Regions from separate parts of the Pseudoalteromonas sp. SCSIO 43088 genome, predicted to be linked through region 2. Evidence: predicted binding sites of a transcription regulator. Region 2 holds the regulator's gene; each other region holds the start of a gene.
What was found. Region 2 encodes LexA, which represses DNA repair genes until DNA is damaged. Its sites were predicted from a motif close to TACTGTATNNNNATACAGTA; they were not measured.
Positions count from the first base shown of each region.

Region 1: J8Z28_RS10990 (SulA-like leucine-rich domain-containing protein) is a predicted target of LexA. The motif match lies at 2,105-2,124, and genes of this name have one in related genera.
Region 3: umuD (translesion error-prone DNA polymerase V autoproteolytic subunit) is a predicted target of LexA. The motif match lies at 1,451-1,470, and genes of this name have one in related genera.

Region 1 covers NZ_CP072675.1:2,379,227-2,383,929, reverse strand. The annotation lists gene J8Z28_RS11005 (dienelactone hydrolase family protein) at 1-339, shown strand, start outside; gene J8Z28_RS11000 (alpha/beta hydrolase) at 342-1,166, shown strand; gene J8Z28_RS10995 (YchJ family protein) at 1,163-1,642, opposite strand; gene J8Z28_RS10990 (SulA-like leucine-rich domain-containing protein) at 1,659-2,081, opposite strand; gene J8Z28_RS10985 (S9 family peptidase) at 2,384-4,309, opposite strand; gene J8Z28_RS10980 (ABC transporter ATP-binding protein) at 4,459-4,703, shown strand, end outside.
Region 2 covers NZ_CP072675.1:3,620,323-3,625,025, forward strand. The annotation lists gene coxB (cytochrome c oxidase subunit II) at 1-702, opposite strand, end outside; gene lexA (transcriptional repressor LexA) at 1,140-1,757, opposite strand; gene J8Z28_RS16695 (PaaI family thioesterase) at 1,919-2,356, shown strand; gene J8Z28_RS16700 (hypothetical protein) at 2,364-2,744, opposite strand; gene J8Z28_RS16705 (PepSY-associated transmembrane domain-containing protein) at 2,903-3,628, shown strand; gene J8Z28_RS16710 (VOC family protein) at 3,603-3,956, opposite strand; gene J8Z28_RS16715 (endonuclease) at 4,073-4,703, shown strand, end outside.
Region 3 covers NZ_CP072675.1:252,550-257,252, reverse strand. The annotation lists gene J8Z28_RS01255 (3'-5' exonuclease) at 1-851, opposite strand, end outside; gene umuD (translesion error-prone DNA polymerase V autoproteolytic subunit) at 1,497-1,946, shown strand; gene umuC (translesion error-prone DNA polymerase V subunit UmuC) at 1,954-3,222, shown strand; gene mobI (conjugative transfer protein MobI(A/C)) at 3,233-3,658, opposite strand; gene J8Z28_RS01235 (ParM/StbA family protein) at 4,141-4,703, shown strand, end outside.

The sequences.
Region 1 (4,703 bases), 1.2 Mb from region 2:
GCCGGTGTTGCTGAGTCGAACATTAGTTTGGTTGGTTTTTCACGGGGCGGGGCATTGTCGATCCTAGCAGCCAATGAACTTAAGCGTACACATATTAACTTAATTATATTGGCAGGTTGTGCAGGCCTTATAAAAAATCACACATCAGTTAAGGCTTATGGCAAGGTGTATTCTATCTTTGAGCGCTCAGATCAGGTTGGCTCTTGCCAATTTTTAATTGATAGAAGTGACGTAACCAAGTTCGAAGAATTAAGCATTAATACAGGGCTCTCCCATGGCGCATTTTATAAACCAAAAGATGAGTGGCTGTTACCAATTAAGAAGTGGTTAAAGGATTAACTATGCCTTATATATTGCTCGTTTTGGTGATCAGTGTTTTGGGCGTGACCTCCGTAAGCTATGCTGAGCCGTTTACTTTGCCACATACTAATACTGTGTTACTTAAAGATAAACATACCGAAAACGAATACCCCATTACGATTAAATTGCCACGCAGCTACCAAAAGCAAAACCAGAAGCGCTACCCAGTTGTTTACCTGTTAGATGCAAACTACAGTTTGCCAATTACCTCTGGTGCTAGTCGCTTTATGATGAATTCGGGGACTATAGAAGAGGTAATTATCGTTGCAGTAGGATATCAAAAAGGTGTATCAGGGCTTGATAGCCGTATTTATGACTATACGCCATTTGAAGATAAAAATTGGCAGCGTAAAACTGGCGGAGCAAGTCAGTATCTAAACTACCTAAAACATACTGTATTGCCTTATATTGAGGCCGACTTCAGAACAACCCAAAAAAGTACGTTAGTCGGTAACTCACTTGGCGGTTTATTTGCGGCTTATACCTTATTCACTGAGCCTTCGCTTTTTTCAAATTATATTATCGGCAGTCCTTCAGTGTGGTTTAAAGAAAACTCAATATTAGCTATGGCTGTAAAACCAGCTGCCAACACAACAAAAGTTTACATCGCAGTGGGAGAACTTGAAGAAAGCGAAGGTGAAAAAATGGTGTCGGGCGCAAGGCAATTAGCAGCTAAAATTAATAAACATAGCGGCGCGCTGGTTACAACAAATTTATTTGTTATCCCTCAGGCACGCCATGCAACTGCATTCCCAACAACGATTACCCAAGCCTTAGACTGGATTTACCAGGTTAATGGTAATTAAAGAGCGTGACACTTTTTATATTTTTTGCCGCTCCCACAAGGGCACTCGTCGTTACGGCCAATTTTAATATCTGCAACTGGCGTTATATCACCATCTAAGTAACGCCATAGGCCATCTTCTTTAATAAAACGCGACTTTTCGTGTAACTCACAATACAAGTTTTGGTAAAAGTAATTAGCTTTAAATTCGACAAAACCTTCTTGATCATTATGTTCAGTATCTAAAACACTTAGCTTGGTAAAACGGCAGCTATTAGCAAAATCTTTAATTTCGCGAACAGGGTTAGCGGCTTGCTGGCTTTGTGCATAGGTACTGAATACATATTTCGCATCTTTCAGCGCGTATGCACTAAAACGAGAACGCATAAGTTGCTCTGGCGTATCAGCTTGGCTTGCACCTGTATGAAAAGGTTGGCAGCAAAGCTCGTAAGTCGATTCGCTGCCACAAGGACAAAGGGAGTGTGTGAGTGATGTCATAACAACTTACCTAAAACTATAAATTGTTTAATTGAGCGCTTTTTGTAAAACAATAAAACTTAGCAGATGCCTGCTCAAGGTTTAAGTTCATCGAATCAAGTTGATGATTGTTAACAATATCTGTCCATGTGATCACAGCAGCAAAATTACCGTTATGTAATGCTGAACTAAGAACATACTCAAGATTAACTAAATGTTTTTGTCTGATCACAAGAAGTTTGCTGGTATCAATCGAACACGAATCTAGTAAGGCTTTACTAGGAACATGATCAGGAGCAATTAATAGTGTCCATGCATTTTGGCTATTGTAATGATGCAATACTTTTAATAGCTCAAAGGTTGCTGATATTTCGTCTTCAATTTGAATTAAATTAACAGACGCTTTGTCGTTATCTTGTTGGTAGCTTTTAACTGTTCTTAAGGTAATTGGCTGTAACATAACTTTCACTCACTGGTTGTTTATACAGTATGTGTATACAGTAGTTTATACAGTGTTTTTGCGCAAGTACTTTTTTGCTATTTTTTAACCAATTATTCAGTTTTATTTTAGTTAATATTATTTAATTGTTATTAAACAGTTGCTTATGGTTTCATTTTGAAGGTTGGAAAAGGTGAAAAATTTACCATTAAATCCACACAGTATTTTATACAGTACTGTATAAACTGTTAAATTTTGATTCTATACAGGTGTTTTGCATAAAAAAGCCGGCATAATACCGGCTCTTTATCTTTGCAATTTTGCTATTTATCTAAGTAGGTATTTAAGAACTCAAGGTATGCATTTGAGGCTTTTATGCGGTTTTCTTTTTTAGTAAAACCATGGCCTTCATCATCGAATAATACATATTCAACAGGCACGCCATTTGCCTTTACAGCGGCAACAAGTTCATCGCTTTCAACTTGTAAAACGCGTGGGTCGTTAGCACCTTGGATCACCATTAATGGCTTGGTGATGTTTTTAGCATGAAATAGTGGCGAAATGGCACGGTGACGTTCACCGTCTGTCGCTGGGTCGCCCATTTCATCATACAGTGCCTTTTTAAAGCTTTCCCACCATGGTGGAATTGAGTTTAAGGTTCTAACCCAGTTTGTTACACCAAATATATTAATGCCTACTTTGAACTCTTCTGGTTCAAAGGCAAGTGCTGCGGCGGTCATAAAGCCACCATAGCTGCCCCCCATGATGCCAATTTTATCAGCATCAACCCAATCTAGGCTTTGCAGGTGTTTTTTACCGTAAACAATATCTTGTAAATCGTCAGTGCCGTGTTTTTTATCATCTAAATGGAAGAAGGTTTTACCATAGCCTGAGCTGCCACGGTTATTTACTGCAAAAATGGCATAACCATGATTGACTAGATGCTGCTGCATTGCACTATATCCTGTGCGACTTTGGCCGCCAGGACCGCCGTGCACCCAAACTAAAGCTGGTACTTTGTTGTTACTATTAGCTTGCTTAGGCTTATATAAAACCCCAGGGATCTCTAAACCATCAAAGCTTTTAAAGCGCACAATTGTGCTTTCAACCAAGTCATTTTGATCAATGGCATCACTTAATGTGTTGGTTAATTGTTTAGCTTTTGATTCACCGAGTTGCCACACAAATAGGTTACTTGGCGAGGTATCTGAATTTAAATAAAACGCCATGGTCTTTTCATCAGCTGAAAAGTTCACACCACGTAAGTTACCAGCAGGCAGCGATGGCATGGCAATACCTTTACCTGTGGTGGTATCAATTATCGACACTTTAGTGCTTGCGTCAGCATTAACACCGCTTACTTGATAACGGCCAGATTTAGAGAAGTAAATAAAACTCACATCCCACTCATCTTTGAGGGCAGGGCTGTGCTCGCCGGTCGTTAAGTCATAGCGCCACACCTCTGCAAATTCACCTTTGGCATCGGTTGAGTAATATAATGATTTACTGTCTCTTGAGAAGGTTTCTGGGCCATACTTAGCGTCATCGTCATGACGGGTAATGAGCTCTGGTTTCAGTGTTTTCTTACGCGTATCGAGAATAAATACATCGCTGTCTTTGTTCGAATTGTTTTTCGATAAAGCAATAAAGCGGCCGTCAGGGCTGATTGCGCCGACATCTAGCCCCATAGTATTTTGATAAACAGGCGTTACTTCATAGCTGTTAGCATCAACACGATATAGGTCCATAAACTTAGCATCACGCTGATTGCTGGTTATAAAAAAGTGTTTACCGTCTTCTGTGAAGCCTGCAAATCCTGCACGGGTTTCTTCACCTGGCGTAAGATCTTTAACTGTGCCATCTGTTTCGCGAACGTAGATGTGATAACGCTCGTTACCACCAGAGTCTTTAGTAAATAGTACGCGCTCATCTTTAGGAAAATAAGCCACAGCATAAGTACTGTCTTCAAAGTCTGTTAAGCGGGTTTTTTGGGCGGTTTTTATATCTACTTCATAAAGGCTATAAATGCCGCTTTCGTCACTGCTAACGAGTATTTTGTCGCCTTTCGGTGAAAAGCTGCTGCCCATAATTGAGGTTGTATCAAAAAAGGTTTCAGCGTCGTACTGTTTAACAGTTTGGCTTTGTTGCACGCTTTCGGTGCTACTTGTTGATGGGGTTGATTGAGAACATCCTGCAAGCGCAAGGCTAAGCGCGCATGCAACGGCAGCTAGTTGAAAACTCGGTTTCATTGTAATTATTCCTTGTTAATTTTTCGTTATCAAGTGTTGCCTGTTCATAATCTAAACGCAAGTTTTACCCGTTCGATATTTGTTACAAATCATGTAAATAAATAGGGACATGAGTGTGCTACTATTTTTTCATTATTAAAGGAATAAACATGATTGAAATTAATAACCTCAATAAGCGCTTTGCTTCAGCCTACGTTTTTAAAAACTACAGTAAGCTATTACAAAGTAAACGAGTTTGTTTACAGGCAGCGAATGGCAAAGGAAAAACAACATTACTGATGATGCTAGCAGGCCTTGAAAAGCCACAATCAGGGCAGGTTCTATATAATAATGAAGCATTAAAATCGCCGCAAAGTGATGTTTCAATTGCTAGCGATCGTATTGCTCTGCCAGA
Region 2 (4,703 bases):
CATAAAGCCATGATCTTTACCGCATAACTCAGCACATTGACCACGGTATACTCCTGGCTCGTTAATACGTGTCCACGCTTCATTGATAAACCCAGGATTTGCATCCTTTTTAACCGCAAAATCAGGCACCCACCATGAATGAATTACATCGTCTGAGGTCATTAAAAAGCGAACTTTTTTATTGATAGGAAGTACTAGCGGTTTATCTACTTCAAGCAAATAATGCTCAGTTTTCTCTGCTTGGTTGTCTATTTGGTCTTTAGGTGTAGATAGAATCGAGTAATAAGCAATGTCTTCGCCCATGTACTCGTAATGCCACTTCCATTGTGAGCCAGTCACTTTAATGGTGATATCGGCTTTAGAGGCATCTTCCATGGCAATTAAGGTTTTTGTGGCAGGCACAGCCATGGCGATTAAGATGACAAATGGAATGGCAGTCCAAAGTATTTCAACTTTTGTACTTTCATGAAATTGGGCAGGCTTGGCCCCTTTGGATTTACGGTGGTGTATTAAAGCCCAAAACATCACCGCAAATACGATGATGCCGATTACACAGCAGATAATAAATATCGTCATGTGTAACTCATAAACATTATTACTTATATCGGTCACCCCTTTACGCATATTGTATTGGCTATTTGCCAATGCAAGCTCAGGAAGTGCAAACAATATAAGCCACAAGGCGTAACGCAGTTTACCCATGTGACGGCTCCTTTAGATGCTATTGCAAGACGCAAAGCGAAAAGGCGATACAACAAGGTGCCCATTCGTTTTTCTTATTGTTCAGAGCGACTACGTATCATTTTGACCCACTTATGATACCGACCCCATGACTAACACCTCGCACATTTTTGTGTCTTTTTATTAATTAGGTGTTAATACAGTGTATTAACCAATTAGTTAAAAAATGACCAATAAGCAAGTTTTAATGATAATAAATGTTTATTTTGGTGCAGAAATAACAACTATAATCAGCGCTTTATTTAATGTTTAGGAGTAAGAACGAAATATAAAAAGAGAGGAAAACTGCGCTATATAAGGCTTTAAATGAAGAGTAAGGATTCACAAATCCTAATTAAGTAGTAAAATTTCAGTGGCGCACCAAATTGAGTCAATTTAATGCACCAAATTGGGAACGTTTACATCCAGTCAGCGTTACGAATAACACCTACCGCTAACCCCTCGATGTTGAACGACTCATGCTCAAGGTCAACCTCAATAGGCGAAAACTCTTCGTTCTCAGCGTGTAAAAGTACTTTGCGACCCGCTTTTTCTAGACGCTTAACTGTTACATCTTCATCGACTCGAGCTACAACTACTTGCCCGTTTTCAGCAACTTGTGTTCTATGTACTGCAAGCAAATCGCCATCCATAATACCAATGTCTTTCATACTCATACCATTTACACGCAGTAAGAAATCGGCAGCAGGTTTAAATAATGAAGGATCAACTTGGCAGTGACTTTCAACATGCTCTTGCGCCAAAATAGGTTCACCGGCTGCAACACGGCCAATTAAAGGTAAGCCTAGTTGCTCTGGCTCATCTTCTTCAATTAACTGAATACCGCGACTCGCCCCAGGCTTCATTTTGATCATGCCTTTTTTTGCCAGTGCTTTTAGGTGTTCTTCAGCAGCGTTGGCACTTTTAAAACCCAATGTTTGAGCTATTTCAGCACGCGTAGGTGGCATGCCTGTATCTTTAATAAAGACTTTAATTAGTTCTAAAATTTGCGATTGGCGTTTAGTTAATGGGCGCATACAACTGGTTTTCCATACAGTACATTTAACTGTGAGTATATACAGTTATTTGAAAATCGCAAATTTAAATTAACCCCATCATATTGCTACAAAACTAACATTGAACCACACCGAAAGATGCCATAAGGTATTAGCTTTAATTAGCAGGCTAAGGAAACACAATGAGTATTTGGCACCAACCAATCACGTTAGAGCTTTGCAAAGAGCTGGAACAAGGGATTACCGGTCAAGGCACTTTAATGAAAACTATGGGCATTGAGGTAACTGAAATTGGCGATGATTATTTAATGGCAACCATGCCTGCTATTCCTGAGCATCATAACCCTATGGGCATGGTCCATGGCGGAGCAAACGTTGTATTAGCAGAGACAGTGGCAAGCTATGCAGCCAATTTCGTGGTTGATTTCAATAAGTTTTATGCTGTTGGCCAAGAGATTAATGCCAACCACATGAAAGCGTCACGCAAAGGAACGTTAACAGCAACTGCGAGACCGCTGCATTTAGGTAAGCGAACTTCTGTTTGGGATATAAAAATTACCAATGCCGCAGGAGAGCTTTGCTGCGTATCAAGAATGACCGCAGCTGTTGTAGAGCGATAAATTCTGGCTATTTTTCAACAGGATAAATAGTAATTTCAATCCCTGCGCCAATTGCAGAGATACGTAACAAGGTATCGGCATGCAGGGGTTGGTTAAAGCATTTAGGCGAATTACCTGATTCAAAGCCTATATCAAATGTACGCTTTGAGCACGATAACCACTGTTTTAATGCATTGCGCGAGCAAGACTCAATAAGCTCGCAAAGCTGGTTAATTGCTTTATCTGGAGAGCTGATATCTGCGGTTGCTTCAATACGTGCTAGTTGGCGGTATTCATCTTGGTCATAATGTAAAACCATGGCGTTTTTCTTCAAATCAGCAACAAGCGCACTTATATCGTGCTTTGACTCAAGCTCCAGATCTACATTTAAAAATTGAATTTCCGACATACTCTCGTTTTTACCCTCTATTGATATCGACTGAAACTTTAACTCAGTTTTGTATATATACCAAATCTAGAATACAGTTAATGCGACATTATGCCGCATTGGCAATCTAGCTAAACAACCTAAAATAGCGCCCACATAACAATAATAACGGGGTAATAATGAATAAACGCCTGTTTAAGTATGCTCGTAAAGGGCATAAATGGCTTGGCTACTTACTTGCTTTGCAGATCTTTTTTTGGCTCTTAGGTGGGCTGGTAATGAGCTCATTACCACTTGAAAAAGTGCATGGTAAGCATCTGGCTAATCGCAGTTTAAGTAGCCCATTTTTATTGTCGGACTACCCTGCTTCAATTGATAAAATAACAGCGCAATTCGAGCAAATCGAGGGTATTAAATATAGCCATTTTTTAAATACCCCGATTATAGAAGTTACATCCTTTAGCGGTACGTTTATTTTTGATGGCAGAACAGGTGCTAAAATGCCTGCACCGAGTAAAGCGCAAATCATTGAAAATGCGCAAGCTCACCTGCTTATTGACGCAAAAATAACGCAAGCGCAGTTATTAACAAAAGGGCCTAGAGAAGTCGGTCACAAAGCCAATGTTTGGCAAATTAGCTTCGATGATTGGTTAACAACAACCTTATATTTAGATAGCCAAACCGGTAAAGTTATAACTGTGCGCAGCACCCTGTGGCGCATTTTCGACTTTTTCTGGATGCTACACATTATGGATTATGATGAGCGTGAGAACTTTAACAATCCACTACTCATCAGCTTCTCAGCCACCAGCGTACTATTTTGTATTACAGGAGTTCTCTTGTTACTACAAAACGTTCGAATTAAACGTAAAAAGCCAGCTACACGTGTTGGTCAATCAAAATAGGATTGCCATCTGGGTCGGTGATAATAAAACTCGCGTCACCGGCCTTTTGTATTTCTAATCCTTGTTGCTGAAATTGTGCAGCTAATTGCTCAAAGGTTGCAAATTCATCCAAAGCTTCGGCATTTTGATCCCACCCAGGATTAAAGGTCAGCATGGTTTTATCAAACATACCTTGAAACAAACCAATCAAATGTTCACCGTTTTTCATAATTAGCCAATGCTGCTCTATCTCCCCAGCAAACTCTTTGAAACCTAGCTTTTCATAAAACTGCTTTGAAGCACGAATATCTTTTACATTTAGACTTACAGAAAAAGCACCTAATAACATGGTTGTAATTCCTTTAATAAAAACGGCCTAACAACTATAGCTGAGTTGAAAAACTTTTCCTTTTTAGAATAGTCGCTCTAGAATAGCTGTTCCTGTAGTTCACTGATGTGATGGATATGCGTTTATTTCTATACTTAGCCCTTTGTTTTATTTTCACTTTTCCTATATCCGCTAAAGAGTTTTCGAGCTTTTACAGTACCAAAAAGCATTTAATTAAGAATCTACCAAGCAATAGTAAAAGCTTATATTGTGGTTGCGATATCAAGCGCCAAGGTAAAAAACTTGTGCCAGACCCTGATGCGTGTGGCTATATTCCTAGAAACTCTGTCACCCGTTCAGGAAAAGAGAATGCTCGCGCAAAAAGAATAGAGTGGGAGCACATTGTGCCTGCCTGGGAGTTTGGTCATCAATTACAATGCTGGCAGGATGGCGGTCGCAAAAACTGTAAAAAGGTCAGTGAAAAGTTTCGTCAAATGGAAGCTGACATTAATAACCTTGCCCCCGCTATAGGCGAGATCAATGCTGACCGTTCAAACTTTCGCTACGGTATGGTGTCAACATCAAGTGCAAGTTACGGAGCATGTCCCGTAAAAATCGATTTTAAGCAACGCGTATTTGAGCCACCCATTTATGCAAGAAAGCAAATAGCCGATACCTATTTTTATATGCAAAAAACCTATGGCTTAAAAATATCTGATAAACAACGTAAATTATTTGAATCGTGGCAAAAGCTTGAAATAGCTGAAA
Region 3 (4,703 bases), 530 kb from region 2:
GAGCCACGATGGTACAAATCATCCAGGTAAGTTTGTTCCTGCGGCAGCTCGTCTTCGCTGATTTCGCGCCACCAATGCTTGTTGGCACCTTTAACACCGTCATGCCAGCGGTAACCACGCTCTTTTAGATAGTCCTTTACATCAAACGACGCACCAAACGCACGAACTAGCACAGTACGCCTGTCTGCTTCTGACAATAAGTTTGCAACGGACTCGGACAACAAATGGAACAACCAGGCCATCGCCAAACAATCGGTTGCAGCTCGGTGTCCTTCATAGAACCAACCTAAGCGAAGCAGCAGGTACTCAAGTTTTCGACTTTCAAAACCCAGCGCCTTCCAATCTATGCCACTGGCTGAACAGGCCCAAGACAGATGTCCTAATGCAGCAAACCGCTTTTCAAAGAAAGGACGATCAAACTGTGCATTGTGTGCAACCACCAGCGGATCATCGGATAACCAACTCGCTACCAGTGAATCATCAATGTGCTGGCCTTGCACCATATCATCGGTGATACCGGTTAACTCGGTAATCAGCTCGGGGATTGGCTTGCCGGGATCTTCATACAAGCTGATCACATCAACAATCGACACAATCCGCTTAGCCGAGGGGCTGTAAAGCACCTTAACCATACCAAGCTCAATAATGGACTCGTCATCGGCAGACAGTCCGGTTGTCTCTGTATCGAGCAGCACCATTGGCTGTTCATCACCGACCACAGGAGAGAGTTCAAGTGGCCAGGACTGCGGCTCACGCGTTAATGGAATACGCTCCAGCAATCTAAAATCTTCTGGTCTGTCAGGGATATCCGCGAGGCGCTCTAGCGGAAATAGCGCAGGGGCTCTTGTCATTGATGGTTCCTCTTCAATTCTATTGTTCGCTTTAGGTGATTTCACTGTGCCACAGGTTGTACAAAATGCACCTTGGATACCTCAGCGTTTTTTTAATCTTTCTACTGGGTGAGCCCATGTATGAAGGCTTTGGCTAAGCCTTTCAGAAAGTCAAAGTCTTAGCTAAACCCTTTAGGTAACCCTTACCGATACCCTTAACGTATGGCTTAGTCAACCCCTTTTCAAACGGTTGCAAAAGGCTTGAACCGAGTTCGACTGAGCATTTTAATGATGCTTCTGACTTCGCTTTAAGCCTGTAAATTCAATACGAAGCAGAATTTTACTAACTGTTTTGAAACCCTTTGCGAAGGGTTCAACAAGCCTTATCTGACGGTTACTCGACCCATGCGTTAACCAGTAGCAGTAACAGGATCAGTAACAGAAACAAGAGCAGTAGGCAGAAGCAGTATTGTCCAAGCCTTGCAGGCTTTGACTAGGGCGAGCGATCCCCCACATCAAGCTTTTCAACACAAAAAAGAAATCACCCACGACACAACGTCTTACTCGAACAACTACGTTTTACCTACAATTTTACTTGTAGAAATCAGCATAGCATTAGATACTGTATAAACAAACAGTGTTAATTCTATTTTTTCGAGGTTCGTCATGAGTGTCTCGCTGATAGGCCGTAGCGGCGCACTTGCCTTCATCAAAGCCAAGCGCCTTCGTATTCCATTGTTCATGGAACGTGTTTCTGCTGGTTTTCCCTCACCAGCGCAGGATTATGTTGAGCAAACGCTCGACCTCAACGAGCTGTGCATCAAGCGACCGGCTGCAACGTTCTTTGTACGTGTTGAAGGTGATTCAATGATTGATGCCGGGATTCACCCAGATGATATTTTGGTGGTTGATCGCTCTGTTCAAGCCGAACACGGTGACATTGTCATCGCGGGTATCCATGGTGAACTCACGGTAAAGGAGCTTCAACTCAGGCCGTGCGTCAAGCTGATCCCAAGAAACCAGGCGTATGAGCCCATCCATATTCCTGAAGGGACTGAGTTAGAGATATTTGGTGTGGTCACCAATGTAGTGCGAAACATGCGCCGCAAGTCGTGACTATCCCATGCCTGTATTTGCCTTGGTGGACTGCAACAATTTTTACGCCAGTTGTGAGAAGCTGTTTCGTCCTGATTTAAAAGATACGCCAGTTGTGGTGCTGTCCAACAATGACGGCTGTGTGGTTGCACGCTCGCGTGAAGCCAAGTCACTCGGTATTAAAATGGGCGTACCCGCCTTTCAGATCAAAGCTGAAATACAGCGTCATGGCATTTTGGCTTTTTCGTCCAACTATGCGCTGTATGCAGATTTAAGCAGTCGAGTGATGCGCACTTTGGAAGAGATGGCGCCACGAGTAGAGGTTTACTCCATTGACGAAGCGTTTTTGGACTTAACCGGTATTGAGTCTGCCATATCCCTTGTCGAGTTCGGACAACAAGTGCGAGAGCGGATAGGTAACTGGATTGGGATCACCGTCTGTGTAGGCATTGCACCGACTAAAACACTCGCCAAACTGGCAAACCATGCCGCCAAAAAGTATCCAGCCACTCAGGGCGTTGTAGACCTGACCAATCCAGATCGGCAACGTCGATTACTCGCATTAGTTCCGGTTGATGATGTTTGGGGAGTTGGTAGACGGCTTTCTAAGCGTTTAAATGCGTTGGGTATCACCACAGCCTTAGACCTAGCCAATGCCTCTCCTAGAGCCATCAGAGACCAGTTTTCGGTGGTTTTAGAGAGAACCGTCAGAGAGCTCAATGGCGAGTCGTGCATTGAGCTTGAAGAGATCCCGCCAACTAAGAAACAAATCGTCTGTAGCCGTTCATTTGGCGTAAAAGTAACGCACTTTGAATTGTTACGTGAAGCTGTATGCGAATACGCTACCCGCGCCACTGAGAAGCTTCGCAAAGAACAGCAGCAAGCCAAAGTGCTGACCGTGTTCATACGTACCAGCCCCTTTAAGGACAACGAACCGCAATACAGCAACTCTGCATCGGGCGAGTTGCTGATCCCCAGTTACGATACACGAGATTTTATCGAACTGGCCAATCACTTACTCAAGCGGATATGGAAGGATGGTTTTCGTTATGCCAAAGCGGGCGTCATGCTGTCTGACTTTTACGATCCAGGCATGTTTCAACCAGGACTATTCGATGACGTATCGACCCGCTCTAATAGCCAACAGTTAATGTCTGTATTGGACACCATTAACCAAAGTGGTGCCGGAAAGGTTTTCTTTGCTGGACAAGGTACGAAGGAAGATTGGTCGATGAAGCGAGAGCATTTGTCTCCCGCCTACACAACACGCTGGGACCAGTTGCCGCGAGTGAAGTAGCGCAGTTAACTCAATAGGCATTCACTCTGCGACGCAGCATGTTGAGCTTATCAACCTGGCGTCGAATATCACTGAAGAATTCTTCTTTCTCCATGGCCAGCGCTAGCTCCCATTCTTTGGCCAAACCTTGGCAGTCCAAAAATGCGTATCTCAGCTTCGTCTTTGAAATACGCAGCCCTTTACTAAAGACTACACGCTTGCCTCGTTGACCGTGAAAGCTGTTGATATACCACTCTATGCCAAAGCCATACTTAAAGTCTCTGATACGGACACCAAGCAGCCCCCAGTCTTTAAAGGGCGCATTCTCGCGAACCTTGTAATGGGTAACCCAAAAGTCATCAACTTCAGCTCGTGCCAGTGCTTTTAGCCTGTCCGTTTCTTGCTGAAGTAAATCTGATACCTCTGCTTTCCATTGTTCATTGACGATTTCTACCAAACCAATTTCCCCATCCAATTAACCCCAAAAGCCAAAACCACTATCCGTTTGGCTTTTGGATCGAAACGCCAAACGTAAAACTGCCGTAACAATCACTGTTTGGCGTCTCGATATAAATCAACTCGCGCAATCCCATACCTGACAAGGGATACAGGCCGATTTTACTTAAAAACGCCTAAAAAGACGTATTGCCATGAAAATACAAACCGTTTGGCAAGTTCAGGCCAGAATGCAAACGACGTTTGGCGTCTCGATTTTTTTGGCTCAGTCATCCGCCGCCAAACAGAGCCTATTCTCATACTTTTGCGAAAATGCAATAGGCAGATAGATGAAAGGATTTGTCACCTTTCTGCCCACCGCCAGTACACCGAATCCTGATAATGACATTTGAGTGAACCGCCAGAGCACTTGGACATGCCCAAGCGTGAACAGCGCGGTTAGTTGAAAACCGTTAGAGCACTTTGAGTGCACAGGAGATAAGTATGTTTGTACTAGGCGTAGATATCGGTTACTCAAACCTGAAGCTGGCAATTGGCCAATCAGGCAGTGAACCGAAAACCATTATTCTGCCTGCGGGTGCCGGTCCTGCGGATCGTATGCCGGAGCGTATCGGTGGAGGCGATGATGAAACTTGTTTGTATGTGTCTGTCGATAATGAGCGTTGGGCCGCTGGAGTGCCTGCTGGACGCCTTCAAGGCTGGGAGCGAGAGCTTCACCCGGAGTATCCCACCACAAAGACCTATAAGGCGCTTTTTCATGCCGCCTTGTTAATGGCTGAAACTGACTCCATCGATTTGGTTGTCACTGGATTACCGGTTTCCCAGTTTCATGAACCACAACGTAAGTCTGACCTTGTGCAGCGTTTAAAAGGTGTCCATCAAGTGACACCTAAGCGCAGCATCACTGTTCATGACGTCAAAGTGCTGCCGCAGCCTGCCGGTGCCTACATGGATCTGGTTCAAACAGGTGGTGATTTGGGCTTGATTGAAGAAGGTCGCGTCGTCGTCATCGATCCCGGCTTCTTTTCTGTTGACTGGGTTGCCCT